Regions from separate parts of the Marinobacterium sp. BA1 genome, predicted to be linked through region 1. Evidence: predicted binding sites of a transcription regulator. Region 1 holds the regulator's gene; each other region holds the start of a gene.

Region 1 (6,176 bases):
TGACCCTGCACGCGCATTCTGGGTCACGCTGTCCGTGCTGGTCGTCACGTGCCCCTGCGCCCTTTCACTGGCAACGCCTACCGCCTTGACTGCTGCCACAGGCACTCTACGCCAGCGTGGCATGTTGATCAGTCGCGGGCACGTGCTGGAAAGCTTTGCCACGGCAACCCACATTATCTTCGACAAGACCGGTACATTGACCGAGGGCAACCTTAACATTGAGGAGATATGTCCTGTCAGCACACTCGACAGCCAAACACTGTTGAGTATTGCCGCCGCACTCGAAAGCCGTTCCGAACATCCTATTGCCCGTGCCTTTCGTGCCCACGCTGTTCAGGCCGCCACAGATGTACAGGTGCATGTTGGCCAAGGCCTTAGCGGTATGGTTGAGGGCAAGCGCTATCGAATTGGCAAACCCGGTTTTGCCTGCCCTGACGATACGCCTCAACAACCCAAAAGCAGCGGGTTGTGGTTATTACTTGCAGATGCTGAACAACCACTGGGTTGGTTCCGGCTCGATGATCAGATTCGCCCCGAAGCCGCACAAACACTCACTGAACTGCGCGCACTTGGCCTGACGCCACTAATGCTCACCGGTGATGCCTCCGATGCTGCACAAAAGGTCGCCTCTCATCTTGGAATTGATCAAGTATTCAGCGGTATGAGCCCTGAACAGAAACTGGCACACTTGAACCAACTGAGCCAGCAGGGAGCTGAGATCATTATGGTGGGCGATGGTATCAATGATATCCCCGCACTGGCCGGTGCCCGCACTTCGGTTGCGATGGCCAGTGCAACCGATCTGGCCAAGACCAACGCTGATGCAGTCCTGATTGCCAACGACCTGATGCGATTGGCCGATTGTGTGCGCATGGCACGCAAGACACGCACCATTATCCGTGAGAACCTGAGCTGGGCGCTGCTTTACAACCTTCTTGCCCTGCCCGCTGCAGCCGCCGGTCTGGTGCCACCCTACTGGGCCGCGATCGGCATGTCCGCCAGCTCGCTGGTAGTGGTCGGCAATGCGATGCGACTGAGTCGCCGCCACGTCGCGGCTCAGCCAACCAATGAGGGAGCGGAACGTTAATGGATATTGTTATCCTGTTAATACCCATCGCGATCATTCTGGCAGGTTTTGCGATCTGGGCATTCTTTTGGAGTGTGAACAGTGGTCAATTTGATGACCTTGAGTCACCGGCTCATCGTATCCTCTATGATGATGATGAAGACCTTATTCCCGAGGATGCACGACAGAAAAAGGATAATCCCGAGCCGGAAAGCCAGGATCAGGATACCCGTTGAGCATGCCTGAACCCGCCCTTCTTGCTTCCGCCCTGTTGTTCGGCCTCGCCGGCAGCACTCACTGTATCGGAATGTGCGGCGGAATCGCCGGCAGTCTGGCCATGAGTGGCGGTGAGCGAGTCCTTCGCTTTCAACTGGCCTACAATCTTGGTCGCCTGTTCAGTTATGCCCTTGCGGGTGCCCTGATCGGTCAGCTGGGCCAGCTGTTTACTCAAACGGCTGAGCTTACATTGATTCTGCGTAGCGTTGCTGCGCTCATCATGGTTGTGATGGGTTTATACATTGCCGGCTGGTGGCAAGGCGCGGCCTATCTGGAACGAGCCGGAGGTGTTGTTTGGCGCCGGTTACAGCCTTTCACCCACACCCTGCTGCCCGCCGACACCCTGCCCAAGGCGCTGCTCCTGGGCGCGCTCTGGGGTTGGTTGCCGTGCGGTCTGGTCTATACGACTCTGCTCTGGGCCGGTACGGTGAGCAACAACAGCCTCACCAGTGCGAGTCTGATGCTGGTATTCGGTGCCGGTACTCTACCTGCTCTGCTCACATCGGCGCTCCTGGCACGCCAATTGAAACAGTTATTACAACGCAGTGGTGTAAGACAGGGGGCGGGGCTTTTGGTAATTCTGTTTGGTCTGGCAACCCTGCCATGGACCGGCCTGTTGCACCCGCATTGATATCCATCAACAACCGCCCGGTCACTCTTCCCTATAATGCCCGGCCGGCCAACAAATAGAGGTACTGAGGTGAACAACCAGACAACCATCAGTTGGGATATGGACCTGATCAAGCGTTATGACCTGTCCGGCCCCCGCTATACCTCGTACCCGACTGCGATCCAGTTCGATTCCGGCCTGAGCCCCGAGAAGTTGATCGAAACCGGGCGCTCCACAAGTGACCCTCATGCACCCTTGTCGCTGTATGTGCATATCCCTTTTTGTGCTCACGTTTGCTACTACTGCGCCTGTAACAAGGTGATCACCCGCAACCGCAAGAAAGCTCAGCCCTATCTTGATACTGTTTATCGTGAAATGGCAAAGCTGTCACAGTGGTACCGTGGAGACCGGCAGGTAAATCAGCTGCATTGGGGTGGTGGTACCCCGACGTTTATCAGCGATGATCAAATGCGTGAGCTGATGCAGGCACTGCGCAGTAATTTCAATTTGCGTGATGACGACAAGGGCGACTATTCAATTGAGATTGATCCGCGTGAAGCCAGTGACCAGACTCTGGAGGTTTTGCGCGAGATCGGCTTCAACCGTATCAGTCTTGGTGTACAGGATGTGGATGCACGGGTACAGGAGGCGGTCAATCGCGTCCAGCCCACCGAGATGACCGCGCGCGTACTGCAATGCTCGCATGAACTGGGATTCAAATCGATCAACATGGACCTGATCTACGGCCTGCCGCATCAAAGCGAAGAAAGCTTTGCCGATACCCTCGACACCGTCATTGCCATGAGCCCTGACCGCCTGTCAGTGTTCAACTATGCGCACCTGCCAGATCGATTCCGCTCACAGAAACACATTCGTGCTGAAGACTTGCCCAGCCCCGAAACCAAGCTCAACATACTGCAAAACAGTATCAATCGCCTGCTTGAGGCCGGTTACGTTTATATAGGCATGGACCATTTCGCCAAGCCCGATGATGAACTGGCCCTCGCCCAGGCGGAAGGCAAGCTTCATCGCAACTTTCAAGGTTACACCACCCATTCCGATTGTGACCTGGTTGCCATGGGCGTATCAGCCATCAGTCAGATTGGCGATGTCTATTATCAGAACGAGCATGATATTGCCGCCTACAGTCAGGCCGTTGCTCAGCAGCAACATGCCGTCAAGCGCGGTGTAACACTGAGCCGTGATGATCATATTCGCCGCGCGGTCATTACTGAGTTGATCTGTCAATTTGAACTAGATGTTGCGGCCGTCGAGCAGCGCTTTGATATTCAGTTTGGCGATTATTTCAATGCCGAGCAGGCTGAACTGCAGCAGTTCAGTACTGATGGCTTGATCGAGTTGTCATCCAGTCGCATTCGCGTGACTGCAGCAGGCCGCCTGCTGATAAGACGCATCTGTATGGCGTTCGATGCCTATATACCGAAACATGAAGCCACACGGAGTTTCTCGCGTATCATCTAAAGTCGAGGCCCGTTAACCGGGCCCGGCGCTTCACCCTCTGGGGTAAATGTTACATAATGCGGGAAAGCACTCGCAGCGTGACGAACCCAAAATAAGGATGACCCCATGGCCGACTGGAAATCTCAAGGAAAGCTTCACAGCCTGCAACAGGTCCATTGCAAGACCTGCAGCCTGAGCTCACTCTGTCTTCCGGTATCGCTTGACCTGACCGAGATCGACCGGCTCGATGATATTATCGAGAAAAGCCGCCCGCTCAAGAAAGGTGAACACCTGTTCCATCAGGGTGAACCCTTCAGCTCCGTGTATGCCCTTCGGGCCGGCACAATCAAGAGCTACACGCTCACCAATGAGGGTGAAGAGCAGATCACTGGCTTTTATTTCCCGGGCGAACTGGTCGGCCTGAGTGGATTTGATGCCGAAACCTATCCCATGTCAGCCAAGGTACTGGAAACCACGACCGTCTGTGAGATCCCCTTTGAACGTCTGGATGAACTTTCAGGTCAACTGCCCGAACTGCGCCGTCAGATGCTGCGCAGCATGAGCAAGGAACTGCGAGATGATCAGCAAATGATGCTGTTGCTGTCGAAGAAAAATGCAGAACAACGCGTGGCAACCTTTCTGCTCAAATTGTCTCAGCGCTTCAAGGCACGCGGGTACTCTGCATCCAACTTCCGTCTGTCGATGTCACGTAACGAGATCGGCAACTATCTGGGCCTGGCCGTGGAAACCGTCAGCCGCATCTTTACGCGCTTTCAAAAGATGGACCTGATGCAAGTGGACGGCAAGGAAGTGGAGCTGACCAACCTGGACGAAATGTATCGTTTGTCTGGCGAGGCACGCCAAGGTGAATGCTCCCAGCATCAGGAAAACCAGACCAGCTGACACCATGACGGGGAAGCTGCCAACATTATCAAGCCCATCCATACGGTTGGCGGTTTATAACCGGGGCCAGTATCACGCCAATAAAAAAGGCATGGCCTCTTTCGAAGCCATGCCTCAAGTTGCACAATGAAGTAGCCATCTCAATGTGTAACCCAACGAAGCCATTACACCCTTAATCCGCCCTCGCAGCATTGAGTTATGTCAATTGAGCGCCTAACCGGGAGATATTTATGTCCTACGATGAGTTTTATGTGAAGTCTGTCATCCGTTCACTGCAGGACTGGCCCGAACCCGGTGTAACCTTTCGCGATGTAACTCCCATTTTCAAAGACCCCAAAGCGATGCGTATGGTGTCGGATGCATTCATCCAGCGTTATATCGACAGCGACATTACGCATATTGCCTGTATTGACGCCCGTGGCTTCCTGTTTGGCGCGATCCTGGCGCACCAGCTTAACCTGCCGCTGGTGCTGGAGCGCAAAAAAGGCAAGCTGCCGGGCGAAACCATTCATCAGGAATATACGCTGGAGTACGGTACCGCCGCAGTTGAAATGCAGATTGACTCGGTTGAGTCCGGTGATCGCGTACTTCTGTTCGATGACCTGATTGCTACCGGCGGCACCATTTTGGCCGCCTGCACCCTGATCAAGAAACTTGGCGCGGAGGTTATCGAGGCCGCCGCCCTGATCGATCTGCCGGATCTGCAGGGTTCCACCCGCATTCAGGAACTGGGCATCCCCGTCTACTCCCTGCTCGCCTACGAAGGCTGCTGAACTTCCCATCTGATGCACCGGGTACGCCTTCCCGGTGCACACTGTTATAATTCACCCCTTTTGCACCTCTGGAGAGTCCATGCTCTGGTTCCGTAATGCCATTGTCTATCGCTTTGAACCCACCCCGGGGTTTACCCCTGAACACCTGAGCGAAGCCCTGTCAGAACATCCATTCACCCCCTGTGGCAGTCAGGAACTGAGTCGCAGCGGCTGGAGGGCACCAGTGAGCGAAGCTGACGAGATGCTGGTATTCAGCAGCAACGGCTTCATGCTGATCAACCTGCTGCAGGAAGAGCGCATTCTGCCCGGCAGCGTTGTACGCGAGGCATTGGATGAGCGTGTTGCCCTGATTGAAGCCGAGCAAAGTCGTAAGGTCTACCGCAAAGAGAAGCTGCAACTCAAGGATGAAGTCATTCTGGACCTGCTACCACGCAGCTTTACCCGTCGTCGCCGTACATACGCCCTGCTGATGCCACAGCAGGGCTGGCTGCTGGTGGATGCCTCCTCGCACAAGCGTGCAGAAGATCTGCTGAATCAGCTGCGCCAGGCGCTGGGATCACTCAAGGTACAGCTGGTGCAAACTCAAGTGCAGGCCGATAAGGTCATGACAGCCTGGGTACAGGGTGAAACCATGCCACAGGGCTGGGCACTGGAAGATGAGTGTGAGTTGCGTGACCCGATGACCGAGGGCAGCAAAATCAGCGTCAAGGGCCAGGAACTGCTGTGTGACGAGATTGCAGCACATATCAGTACCGGCATGCTGGTCAAGCGGTTGGCGCTGGAATGGCAGCAGCAGATCCGGCTGGTCCTGCATGAAGACCTGAGCCTGCACCGCCTGCGCCTGTGCGATGAGTACCGTGATCAGCTCGAAGCCGACACGCCTGAAGAGGCACTCGCGGCCCGTGATACCGAACTGGCTCGCATGGGGCTCGAGTATGCCCGCCTGCTGCCTGAGCTGATCGCGGCGCTTGGAGGCGAGCATGTACAGCGTTAAGGAGATCTTCTATACGCTGCAGGGAGAAGGTGCTCAAGCAGGACGGGCAGCGGTATTCTGCCGTTTTGCCGGCTGCAACCTTTGGTCCGGCCG
Region 2 (6,176 bases), 3.1 Mb from region 1:
TTTGAGGCGCACTGCCAACGCAGGGAAATCGTCGAATTCTTCGAGCGTTACTGCAAGGCTGAAGATGGTCTGGCCGAAGACTGGAATGTTTGTATATATACTGACGAGCCGGAAAACTTCGACGCGCCCCAGTTCGGATAGGTCTTTGCACCATTTAGGTGCGGTTTTCCGGCCGACGGACCCGTTCTAGCCCTGACAGCGCGGTGAGTGGGACTGGTCCGTTTCTTGCTTGAGTCCTTCTGTATCCGAGTAAAGTTAGCGGTCATGGATAAACGGAGGCAACCATGGGCACACTTGCGGCTGATTTCGGTGGACTGACAGCGCAACTCTTTGAACTTGTTCAACAGCGGGCAACAGGCACCCTGTTTGTGGTCAGTGCAGATAATCATGCGGCTCAGGTTGTGCTGTCCAAGGGGCAACTGCTGGGTGTTGCATATAACGGGCTGCACAATGAAAACGCGGTGGCTCAGCTGGCCAGTCTGGCACCACTGCGCTTTTCCTTTACACCCGAGCTGATCTATCCACTGATGGAAACCCTGTTGCCTGACCAGGCGGAGCAGTTGCTGGAACGCCTGGGGTATCGCGACACGCCGGCTGTTGCACATCCGCTCGTTGAAGAGGACGAGCCGACCGACTCTGTGGCAGCGCCGGATGGGTCCAGAACCCCACTGATGGTGTACCGCGGACGTGTGATTCAGGGGTAACCCTATTGACACTCAAGCTGACAGGCCTATCCTGAATTTGACACCTTTGTCTGTTGAGGTTGATCCGTTGCGATCAAAATTTGCCTGTTGGTTTCATGTTGCCGAGATGCCTTCGGCAAGAACGATCGGAAAGCCGACCGTTCTGTTTCTTTTGGCAGTATTGCTGTTTTACGGTTTTGAGGGCGGTGCAGTCCCCAAACCGGGAGACGAAAGCCTTGCCGTCAACAGTACCGATTTGCTGCTGGATAACACCCAGACTGACACCGATTTGTTTCTGCCGCAGCCATTACACACCTCCTGTGACAGCCTGCCTGCTCCTTGTCTCGACGAAATAGCTGATCAAAGGGAATCAACCTTTGAGGCTTCTTACCGGTCACGCGCACCGCCGTTCGCCTGCTTTTGTGGCAGCCATAACACTATCGGCTAGAGGCCGATCTGGATTACCGAACGAAGCGCTGGTACAGCGCGAGGAAAAGAACATGAAGAACTACCATGAGTTGAAAACCATCGGCCTTGAGGACTACACCCGCCTTGCTGAAGGTGCAGATCACGCCATCACCAACCTGGATTCACCGGCACAACTGGTGATGACCGATTTTCGTCAAACACCACCACTGACCATGAATCTGACCGAAAGCATCAGTGATGCCACCCAGGCGATGCGCAAGGTGCATGTGCGTTCGGTCATCGTCACCGACAGCAGCAAGGCTTTCCGCGGCATCCTGACCGTGATCGATCTGGAAAGTCGCAAGGTGCTTAGCCAAGCTACCAGCCTGGGCCTCAAGCGTGAGGACCTGAGTATCAAGGACGTGATGGTCAGTCGTGACAAGCTGCGCGGAGTGCCGTTGTCAGCCCTGCAACAGGGTACCATCGGCGATCTGCTCAAGACGCTGCGTCATGAAGGTAGCATGCACATGCTGGTGGTTGACCCGGAGTCACAGGAGATCTGCGGCATTATTTCTGCCAGTGAAATTGCCCGTCGTTTGCAGGTGCCGGTCGAAATCAATCTTCAGGCGTCCAGTTTCCGCGATCTTGTGGATGTGCTTTTCGGTCGTGGAGAGTCCGTTTGATCCCTTTGTTAACGGACCCTAAGTTCACGGGGCGTTGAATGAGCGTGGCTGAGGTTGGCACAGGTCAATCTCGGCTACTGCAGGATCTGCCATACTGAACGCTTAATCCCGGATAACAGGAGTTGGGCATGGCCAGGTCAGAAACACGGATGATGGATGGCAACGAAGCAGCTGCCACCATCGCCCACCAGCTCAATGATGTCATCGCCATCTATCCGATAACGCCGGCTTCGGTGATGGGTGAGCTGGCTGACAGCTGGAGCAATGCGGGGCGCCCCAATCTCTGGGGCAGTGTGCCGGAAGTGATTGAGCTGCAGAGCGAAGCTGGTGCCGCTGGTGCCGTACACGGTTCACTTCAGGCCGGAGCCAAAACCTGCACCTTCACCGCCTCGCAGGGGCTGCTGCTGAAGATCCCCAACATGTTCAAGATTGCCGGTGAGCTGACGCCGACGGTGTTTCATATTGCGGCGCGCTCGGTGGCAACTCACGCACTGTCAATTTTCTGTGACCACAGTGATGTGATGGCTGCACGCACCACTGGCTTTGCCATCCTGGCTTCAGGCAATGCTCAAGAGGTGATGGATATGGCCACCATTGCCGAGATGGCCACGCTGGAAGGGCGGGTGCCGGTGCTGCACTTCTTCGACGGCTTTCGTACCAGCCACGAAATCAGCAAGGTAGAGCTGGTTACAACGGCCCAGCTGCAACAGCTGATCGACCCCGGTCTGATCAGGGCCTGCCGTGACCGAGCACTGTCTCCCGAGCACCCCTTTATTCGCGGCACCTCACAAAACCCGGATCTCTTTTTTCAGTCACGCGAAGCGTGTAACCCCTATTACGACGCCTTTCCGACCATTGTGCAAAACGCAATGGATCGCTTTGCAGCGGTGACGGGCCGCCAATATTCGCTGTATGAGTACAGCGGAGCCGACGATGCCGAACGGGTCGTTGTGGTGATGGGATCAGCCAGCCAGACGGTGGTTGAAACCGTAGAACATCTCAATGCCGAAGGCGAAAAGGTTGGGCTGCTGAACGTACGCCTGTTCCGGCCTTTTGCCTCTGAGCGGCTGCTGCAACAGCTGCCGGACACTGTGCGTGCCATTGCGGTGCTGGATCGCACCAAGGAGCCCGGCTCGGATGGCGAGCCGCTGCTCAAGGATATCACCACAGCTGTTTTCAACGCCTGCAGCGAAGATGCCTGGCGGGGCACTGGACTGCCGCGCATTCTGGGTGGGCGCTTTGGCCTGTCATCAAAGGAGTTTACTCCCGGCATGGTCAAGGCGGTGTTCGACCATCTGGCCCGCCCGGAAGGCAAGCGTGAATTTACCATCGGTATTGACGACGATGTCACGCGCCTGAGCCTGCGTTGGGATGAAAGCTTTCGCAACCGTGCCGCGAGACAGCAGGTGCAGGCCGTTTTTTACGGCCTGGGAGCAGACGGAACGGTATCCGCCAACAAGAACAGCATTCGCATTATCGGAGAAAAGCCAGGTCGGTTTGCGCAGGGGCACTTTGTCTACGATTCGAAGAAATCCGGTGCGGTCACCGTCTCGCATCTGCGTTTTGGTCCTGAGCCAATACGCTCGGCCTACGAGGTTCAAAGCGGTGAGGCTGATTTTGTTGGCTGTCATCAGCCCGTTTTTCTGGATCGCTATCCGATGCTGGAAAAGGCAAAACCGAAAGCCACCGTGCTGATCAATACGCCTCTGACGGGAGAGGTTTTCTGGCAGTCGCTGCCGCAGCCGGTGCAGCGGCAGATGATCGACAGGCAGCTGAAGGTTTGGCTGATCGATGCCTATCAAGTGGCGGCTGATGTCGGGCTTGGCAAACGCATCAATACCATCATGCAGACCTGCTTTTTTGCGCTGACCGATATTCTGCCAAGGGATGAGGCGATTGCGCAGGTAAAAGCCGCTGTTGAGTCCACCTACGGCAAGCGCAGCGCGCGTATTGCACAGATGAATATTGCAGCCATCGACAATGCGCTGGCACATTTGCAGCCCTTTGACGTGCCGGATCAGGCACAGAGCCTGATACCGATGCACCAAGTGAATGCTGCTGACGCGACTACTTTTGTGCGCGAAGTCACGGCAGAGTTGATTTCTGGGCGCGGCGACCGGGTACCGGTCAGCCGGGTGCCCATCGACGGTACCTGGCCCAGTGGCACGGCGGCCTATGAAAAGAGGGATCTGGCACTTGAGTTGCCGCAATGGGAAGAGGAGCTCTGTACCCACTGCGGTAAATGCGTATTTGTCTGCCCGCACTCGGTGATCCGTTCCAAGGCGTTTCCCGAGACACTGGTGAAAGGGGCGCCTGAGGGCTTCAAGGCAGTGCCGATCAAAGGCGCGAAAGACTTCCCTGAGGGTACATTGATCAGTTATCAGATCTCGCCTGATGATTGCACTGGCTGTACCCTCTGTGTCGAGATATGCCCAATTCATGACAAATCGAACCAGAGCCGTAAGGCGCTGAACATGGTTCCCAAGGACGATATCCTGGTACGTGAACGGGCTAACTGGGAGTTTTTCCGCCAGCTGCCGGAGTTTGACCGTACCGGGCTCAAGGCCAGCACCATGAAAGGATCCATGCTGATGCAGCCGCTGTTCGAGTTCAGTGGCGCCTGCTCCGGCTGTGGTGAGACGCCTTACATTCGGCTGCTCAGCCAACTGTTCGGTGATCACATGCTGGTTGCCAACGCCACTGGCTGTTCGTCTATTTATGGCGGCAACCTGCCGACTACTCCCTGGACGATGAACGCGGAAGGGCGTGGACCTGCCTGGAACAATTCCCTGTTTGAAGACAACGCCGAATTTGGCCTCGGCATGCGGGCCGCGCTGGACAAGCAAACGGAATACGCTATTGAGCTGCTGCAGGCCTTGAGTGACCGACTGGAAGCGCACCTGGTGGAGGAGTTGCTGCAGGCTGATCAGAACGATGAGGCCGGTATCCGTGCCCAGCGAGAGCGGGTTGCGAGGCTGCGCCAGTGCCTGCAGGGAATGGATGACTTGCGTGCGCATGAGCTCTATCACTTGGCAGACAAACTGTGTCGTCACAGTGTCTGGATTATCGGTGGTGATGGTTGGGCCTACGATATTGGCTACGGTGGGCTTGATCATGTGCTGGCGTCCGGTCGTAACGTCAATATTCTGGTGCTGGATACCGAGGTCTATTCCAATACCGGTGGCCAGACTTCCAAGGCGACGCCGCGCGGTGCCGTCGCCAAGTTTTCCGCCGGCGGCAAGCCGGTGGCGAAGAAGGATCTAGCCCGTATCGCCATGGATTACGAGCACGTCTATGTCGCTCATGTTGCCTATGCCGCCAAGGATATGCAGACATTGCACGCCTTTCAGGAGGCTGAAAGCTGGGACGGTCCTTCACTGATCATCGCTTATTCACCCTGTATTGCGCATGGTTTTAATCTGGCTGGCGACAACCATGAGCATCAGCGCCTGGCGGTGGAATCCGGTCACTGGCCACTCTTCCGCTACGACCCGCGCCGGGCCGAGCAGGGCGAGAATCCGCTCAAGCTGGATTCCAAACCGCCTTCCATCCCCTATGCTCAGTTCGCCCGTTCCGAGGCGCGTTTCAGCATGCTTGCACGGGCCAACCCCGAAGCGTCCAAGGTGTTTCTGGAGCAGGCCCAGAGGGAGGTTAACGAACGCTACCACCGCTATGAACAATTGGCCGGACTGAGCTGGTCCGCCGTAGAAAGTGCATCGGCAGAGAGTGCGCCTGCCGGCACAGAGCCGGAAACAGGAGGCCAGAATGAGTAAGCGATTGCATACCCGCTATCTGGGGTTTGAACTGGATAGTCCACTGGTACCTTCAGCTTCACCGTTGACGGCCACACTGGATGGCGCCTGTCGGCTCGAAGATGCAGGGGCTGCGGCCATTGTCATGCACAGCCTGTTTGAGGAGGAGTGCAGCCGTGACCATGAGCTGCTGCATCATTTCTTGTATGAACAGGAAATAGGGCACTTTGAATCGGATGATTTCCTGCCCGTACCTGATGCCTTCCGTACCGCTGAAGAGCATTATCTCGAACGGCTACAGAGTATGAAGTCGCGCCTGAAAGTACCTGTGATCGCCAGCCTCAACGGGGTCAGCCGAGACGGCTGGGCAGAGCATGCCGTGCAACTGGCAGAGGCCGGCGCCGATGCACTTGAGCTGAACATCTATCATATAGCGGCTTCGGTACGCGAGAGCGGCGCCGAAGTGGAACAGCGTTATCTGGATATCCTCACCTCAGTACGGTCAGCCGTACCGCAGTTGCCGCTGGCGGTGAAGCTGTCGTCCCGCTTTTCCAGCCCGGTGCATATGGTGAACCTGTTGCGTGAAGCGGGTGCTGATGCGGTGGTCCTGTTCAACCGCTTTATTGAGCCAACGCTGGATCTGGATACGC
Region 3 (6,176 bases), 580 kb from region 1:
AACCCTCGGAAAGCTGTGTGCTCTCAGCACGGCCTGCACCGCAGAGCTGTCGAACTGTGCATTGCCACTGCTGGTATGAATATAGGCCTGATCCACCTCACCGCTTGGCAGAAAGTGTATCGCCACTACTGCTTCCATTCCGTTGCGAGCGGTTGACGGAATACGCCAGCTGTCCTGCAATACAGCCTGAATGTAGGACTGTATATCTCCAATTACTGCCTGAGAAGCCTGCTCAGCGCGAGCCTGTGCTTCCGCGCGCTCGGCTGCCAGCTTGCGCTGCAGATCTGCCTCCGCCTGTTGCTGCTGCTTGCGGCGCTCTGCTTCAGCTCTGGCAGTTGCTTCGGCCTTGCGCTTGGCCTCTTCGGCTTCACGCTTAGCCTGTTCCTGCGCCTTGCGTTTCGCCGCTTCTGCCTCCGCTTTCTTGCGAGCAGCCAGCTCAGCCTGACGCTTTTGTTCTTCCGCTTTTTGTCGCGCCTGCTCTTGCTGTCGTTTCTGTTCGGCCTGCTGCTCCGCACGCTTACGTGCGTCGGCTTCTGCCTGCTTACGTGCAAGTTCTTGCTGGCGCTGTTCAACCGCTTCACGTTCGCGACGCTGACGGGCCTCTTCCGCCTTGCGCTTTTGCTCAGCCTGCTGGCGAGCAATCTGCTCCTGTGCCGCCTGCTGCTGAGCCAGAGCCTTGAGGTTTATCATCTCCGCCTGGATATGACGGGGAGCTGAACGTACCGACTCAGCCGGCCGATCCCAGTTCATGCTGATCAGTGAAAATGCTGCCGCATGCACAACAAAAGCCAGCATAAAGGGCAAAATATAGCTTCGCATCTCCACCGCGCTATTCCGTCACCAGGCCAACACTGGTTGCACCTTCCTGCTGCAGCAATACCATCAGTTGCACTACCTGATCATAGCTTGCGTCCCGATCACCTCTTACCAGCAACAGTTTTCGTGGTGCGCTGGCCAGCACTTTTCCGACACGGCTGGCCACCTCCTCACGGCTAATTGGGACCCGGTCATCACCTCCCACATTGATGTAATACTGTCCTTCACGATCAACCGTCAGCACCAGAGGCTCTTCGTCTTCCGTTTCCACTGGCTCGGCACCGGCCTGAGGCAGATTCACATCTACCCCTTGAGTCAACATTGGCGAAGTCAGCATGAAAATGACCAGTAGTACGGTCATCACCTCAATATAAGGGACAACATTGATTTCCGCGTTGATTTTGCGTTGCTTGCGTGGACGCCAATCCATAGATTAAAACCTCAGACGGAGTGCACACGCCGGTAGAGAATGCTGGAAAACTCATCGGCAAAGGTTTCATAGTTACTCAACAGAGACTCGGCTTGGGAGGCAAAACGGTTATAGGCCACCACCGCCGGTATTGCGGCAAACAGACCGATCGCAGTAGTGATAAGAGCCTCAGCAATACCCGGCGCCACTACCGAGATGGCGGCATGTTGAACGGTTGCCAGTCCACGGAAGGCGTTCATAACCCCCCAAACGGTACCGAACAGCCCCATATACGGAGCGGTTGAACCCACGGTGGCCAAAAACGGCAAATGACGCTCCAGCTTTTCTTCTTCACGCGCCATGGCAACACGCATGGCGCGCTGAACACCGTTCATCACTACATCCGGCTCACGGTTGGCCTTCTGAGTCAGCCGAGTAAACTCCTGCAGCCCCGCACGAAAGATATTCTCCGCCCCACAGATCGTATTGGGAGACTGGTTCACATCACGGAACAGCTGAGCCAGATCCACTCCCGACCAGAAGCGATCCTCAAACTGACGCATGGAACGGCGTGCCTTGCGCAGTACCTGGTGGCGCTGAAAAATCATCACCCATGAAATAAACGAGGCCAGGAACAGCAGCACCATAATGAATTGAACGGTGAGGCTCGCATTTTCAACGAGACTCCAGATTGGCAGTTTGCCTTCCATTATTTCTCCTCGACAGCAGGCAGTGACTTGGTAACAGTTTTCATGGATTGAAGCAGGTTATCAGGCCATCGTGTCGGCTTCATGTCTGAAGCGCGCACACAGGCAACATCCACATCAGCCTCACACAGCAGACGATTATCCGCCTGGCAGACAATACGCTGCTGAAAGGATACCCTCACCCTGCTCGCCCGTTCGATACTCACTTCGACCAGAAGTTCATCATCCAGACGTGCAGGGGCCAAGTAACGGCACTCGGTTCGTGTTACGACAAAAATGATATCGTCAGCCATCAGCGCCTGCTGAGAGCCACCACATTGCCGCAGCAGCTCAGTGCGCGCACGCTCCATGAACTTCAGGTAATTAACGTAGTAGACAATACCACCGAGATCGGTATCTTCGATGTAGACACGTAGCGGCCACTGAAACGGCATGCCGTCGACCTGATCAGGTTGCAGATGGCACACAACAATAGCAGCCGCAGATTTTAATACAAGGGGGGAGGCGCTACTCCTGACAAGTCAGGCAGCACTCCGTGAGTGGATCAGCCCTGAGACGGTTCAGCTCGATTGTTTCGCCACAGCGACAGCAGCTGCCGTAGCGACCTCGATTGATACGCTCCAGTGCTTCGTTGCAGCGCCCAATGACATCGAGATGATGGCGCAGATGCTCCAAGTCCAATCGCCTGGCGACTTCAAGTGTAGCCTGCAGCTCGGTCTGCCCGGGAGGGATCGATCTAAGAAGCTGACGCACATGCTCGATATCATGCAACTCCTCAGAGAAGCTTTCCAGCTCATGATGATTCAGTACGGCCGACATGATGATGATCTCCGCTAGTGGACTGTCATCATCGTAGACGGACAGGCACATTGCCGACTTGATCTTTATCAGTCAGTTGTTTGAGAGACCTAACACATCAATAAACTATTGATATCAGTCAGGCCTTTCAATCCCGAAGTGGACATAGGCATGGTCAGTGACTACGCGCCCACGCGGGGTGCGCATCATGAACCCCTGCTGGATCAGATAGGGCTCCAGCACATCCTCGATAGTATCGCGTTCTTCACTGATTGCGGCTGCAAGACTGTCGATCCCCACCGGACCACCACCGAATTTTTCGATCATCGCCAGTAAAAGACGACGGTCCATATGGTCAAAGCCACGCTCATCCACATTCAGCATGTTCAGCGCCAGATCGGCAATATCCTTGGTAATGCGGCCATCACCCTTCACCTCGGCAAAGTCGCGTGCCCGGCGCAACAGTCGGTTGGCGATACGCGGCGTGCCGCGTGATCGTCTTGCCACCTCTCGAGCTCCGTCTTCATCGATATGGGTCCCCGACAACTGCCCCGAGCGCATTACGATACCGGTCAGATCCTGAATCGAGTAGTACTCAAGCCGTTGTACTATCCCAAAACGGTCCCGCAAGGGAGAAGTGAGCAAACCCGCCCGAGTGGTGGCACCCACTAGGGTGAAAGGCGGCAGATCCAGCTTGATTGAACGCGCCGCCGGCCCTTCACCGATCATGATATCCAGTTGGTAGTCTTCCATCGCCGGATAGAGTACTTCTTCAACATTGGGGCTTAGTCGGTGTATTTCGTCAATAAACAGCACGTCACCAGCTTCAAGGTTGGTCAACAAGGCTGCCAGATCACCGGCCTTCTCCAGCACCGGACCGGAAGTGGTGCGGATCTGCGCGCCCATCTCATGAGCGATGATATTGGCCAGTGTAGTTTTACCAAGCCCGGGCGGGCCGAAAATCAGCGTATGATCCAGCGCTTCGTTTCGGTTGCGTGCCGCATGGATAAAGATCTCCATCTGTTCACGTACCACAGGCTGCCCTTCATAATCCTTGAGCAGCTTGGGGCGTATGGCACGATCCTGAACCTCTTCGGCAGGCGCCGCCATGGGCGTAATAAAACGGTCGGCTTCAATTCTCATAGCATTTGTCTCAACCCACCATGGTACGCAGGGCATGGCGTATCAGCGTTTCGGTGACCGCATCTTCTCCCAGTGCCTGTACTGCCTGTTCAATCGCGCGCGTGGCTTGCTGCGGCTTGTAACCCAGTGCGATCAGCGCGCTTTCGGCTTCCGCACGGTGGTCCGCTTCCGGAACCAAAACCGTCTCGGACTGGCTGCCACTGCTCAGTTCCAGCTCGGTCAAGGTCGGTAGCTGCAGCTGACTGAGGCGGTCTTTCATTTCAACAATCAAACGTTCCGCCGTCTTTTTGCCCACTCCCGGCACCCGCACCAGCGCCGTTGTGTCTTCGTTGTGCACACTGCGGATAAAGTCATTGGCACTGATGCCGGACAGTATAGAAAGAGCCAGTTTGGGGCCGACACCGTTCACCTTGATTAATGAGCGGAACAGAAGTTTCTCCTGCTGATCGGCAAAGCCGTACAACAGCTGGGCGTCTTCGCGCACCACAAAGTGGGTGTGCAGTGACACTTCGGCTCCCACTTCCGGCAATTTGTAAAAGGTGTTCATCGAGGCTTCGACCTCGTAGCCCACACCGTTAACATCCAGCAGCATCCAGGGCGGCTGCTTTTCCAGAATTCGACCTCTGAGGTGTCCGATCACGCGCTTTGCATCTCCAAGATAAATCAGTAACGCCAGCGCCCGGCCGTTTTGCCGCGCGCTTGCTGAATTTGCCCCGCACAGGTATGAGCATGGCAGAGCGCGATGGCCAGCGCATCTGCCGCATCCGCCTGGGGCAGCCCCGGCAACTTCAGCAGATGCATCACCATGTGCTGCACCTGCGCCTTGTCGGCACCACCATTGCCTACCACCGATTGTTTGACGCGACGGGCCGCATACTCGGATACCGGCAGCAGGCGGTTGGCACCGGCCACGATCGCCACCCCCCTCGCCTGGCCCAGCTTAAGCGCCGAATCCGCATTGCGCGACATGAACACCTGCTCAATGGCCATTTCCTGAGGCTGATAGCGCTCAATGACTTCAGTCACGCCGGCATACACCTGCTGCAGTCGATCTGCAAGAACGTCACCACTGATGCGGATGCAGCCACTGGCAACGTACTCGGTACGAGGACCCGCCACGCGAATGACACCATAGCCGGTAATTCTTGAGCCGGGATCGATCCCCAATATCAGCATGGACCTGTCTCGAAACTCCAGTAAATGTTTAAGCGGACTATATCTGTATATTTATACACTAAATCAAGGCGTTTTGCTCAAAAAAAACCGGGGTTGCCCCCGGTTTCCATCAGCCATCATGCTGCGCGTTTATTCCATCGCTTCTTCGGGGATTTCGGCATTGTGATACACATTCTGGGTATCATCGAGATCCTCCAGCGCGTCGATCAACTTCAGCGCTTTCTGACCGCTTTCCACATCCAGCTCAACCGTAGTGGACGGAATCATGCCAACCTCGGCATAAACCGGCTCGAACCCAGCATCTACCAGCGACTGTTTCACGTCCATGAACTCCTGCCAAGGCGCAAACACGTCGATGGAGCCGTCTTCGTTGGTGATGACGTCATCAGCCCCCGCTTCCAGCGCCGCTTCCATGATCGCGTCTTCATCAGCGCCTTCACCGAAGCTGATCTGACCTTTTTTCTCAAACAGATAGGCAACCGAACCGTTGGTACCCAGGTTGCCACCCGCCTTGTTGAAGGCAGCCCGCACCTGAGACACGGTACGGTTGACGTTGTCGGTCATGCACTCGACCAGAATGGCCACGCCGTTGGGGCCGTAGCCTTCGTAGGTCAGCTCATCGTAGTTGTCACCCTCGCCACCGCCTGCGCCACGCTGAATCGCCTTTTCGATGGTGTCCTTCTTCATGTTGGCGCCCAGCGCCTTGTCCATTGCCGCACGCAGACGCGGGTTGTCTTCCGGAGTGCCACCACCCTCTTTGGCGGCGACGGTCAACTCACGAATCAGCTTGGTGAAGATCTTGCCGCGCTTGGCGTCCTGAGCCGCCTTGCGGTGCTTGATGTTAGCCCACTTGGAATGACCTGCCATACAACATCCTCAAATATCGGTCGTGTAAACAAATGGGGCGACACTGATGGTCGCCCCGGGTGCGCAATCAGGGAGTTTTGCGCAGCTTGATATTCAGTTCGCGCAGCTGCGCGGCACTCACCTCACCCGGTGCATCGGTCAGCAGACAGGCAGCACTCTGGGTTTTCGGGAAGGCGATCACTTCACGAATTGAAGTGGAACCGGTCATCAGCATCACCAGACGATCAAGACCAAACGCTAGACCACCATGAGGCGGTGCG

Evidence for each region. The regulator FNR, encoded in region 1, switches genes on or off when oxygen is low (the NO sensors DNR and NnrR bind a similar motif). The targets are predictions, from matches to a motif close to TTGATNTANATCAA.
Region 2: the regulator FNR is predicted to act here: its motif matches at 1,829-1,842, upstream of nifJ (pyruvate:ferredoxin (flavodoxin) oxidoreductase).
Region 3: the regulator FNR is predicted to act here: its motif matches at 2,810-2,823, upstream of ACAM29_RS06430 (TraR/DksA family transcriptional regulator).

What each region holds. Positions count from the first base shown of each region.
Region 1 covers NZ_BAAFHC010000001.1:720,762-726,937, reverse strand. The annotation lists gene ACAM29_RS03555 (heavy metal translocating P-type ATPase) at 1-1,087, shown strand, start outside; gene ccoS (cbb3-type cytochrome oxidase assembly protein CcoS) at 1,087-1,302, shown strand; gene ACAM29_RS03545 (sulfite exporter TauE/SafE family protein) at 1,305-1,973, shown strand; gene hemN (oxygen-independent coproporphyrinogen III oxidase) at 2,043-3,434, shown strand; gene fnr (fumarate/nitrate reduction transcriptional regulator Fnr) at 3,540-4,316, shown strand; gene ACAM29_RS03530 (adenine phosphoribosyltransferase) at 4,547-5,089, shown strand; gene ACAM29_RS03525 (recombination-associated protein RdgC) at 5,169-6,083, shown strand; gene queE (7-carboxy-7-deazaguanine synthase) at 6,070-6,176, shown strand, end outside.
Region 2 covers NZ_BAAFHC010000001.1:3,824,880-3,831,055, forward strand. The annotation lists gene ACAM29_RS18400 (putative quinol monooxygenase) at 1-141, shown strand, start outside; gene ACAM29_RS18405 (hypothetical protein) at 285-704, shown strand; gene ACAM29_RS18410 (hypothetical protein) at 811-1,131, shown strand; gene ACAM29_RS18415 (CBS domain-containing protein) at 1,184-1,774, shown strand; gene nifJ (pyruvate:ferredoxin (flavodoxin) oxidoreductase) at 1,903-5,547, shown strand; gene ACAM29_RS18425 (dihydroorotate dehydrogenase-like protein) at 5,540-6,176, shown strand, end outside.
Region 3 covers NZ_BAAFHC010000001.1:1,299,217-1,305,392, forward strand. The annotation lists gene tolA (cell envelope integrity protein TolA) at 1-819, opposite strand, end outside; gene tolR (protein TolR) at 830-1,246, opposite strand; gene tolQ (protein TolQ) at 1,258-1,935, opposite strand; gene ybgC (tol-pal system-associated acyl-CoA thioesterase) at 1,935-2,366, opposite strand; gene ACAM29_RS06430 (TraR/DksA family transcriptional regulator) at 2,440-2,751, opposite strand; gene ruvB (Holliday junction branch migration DNA helicase RuvB) at 2,866-3,873, opposite strand; gene ruvA (Holliday junction branch migration protein RuvA) at 3,884-4,513, opposite strand; gene ruvC (crossover junction endodeoxyribonuclease RuvC) at 4,537-5,049, opposite strand; gene ACAM29_RS06450 (YebC/PmpR family DNA-binding transcriptional regulator) at 5,179-5,916, opposite strand; gene aspS (aspartate--tRNA ligase) at 5,984-6,176, opposite strand, start outside.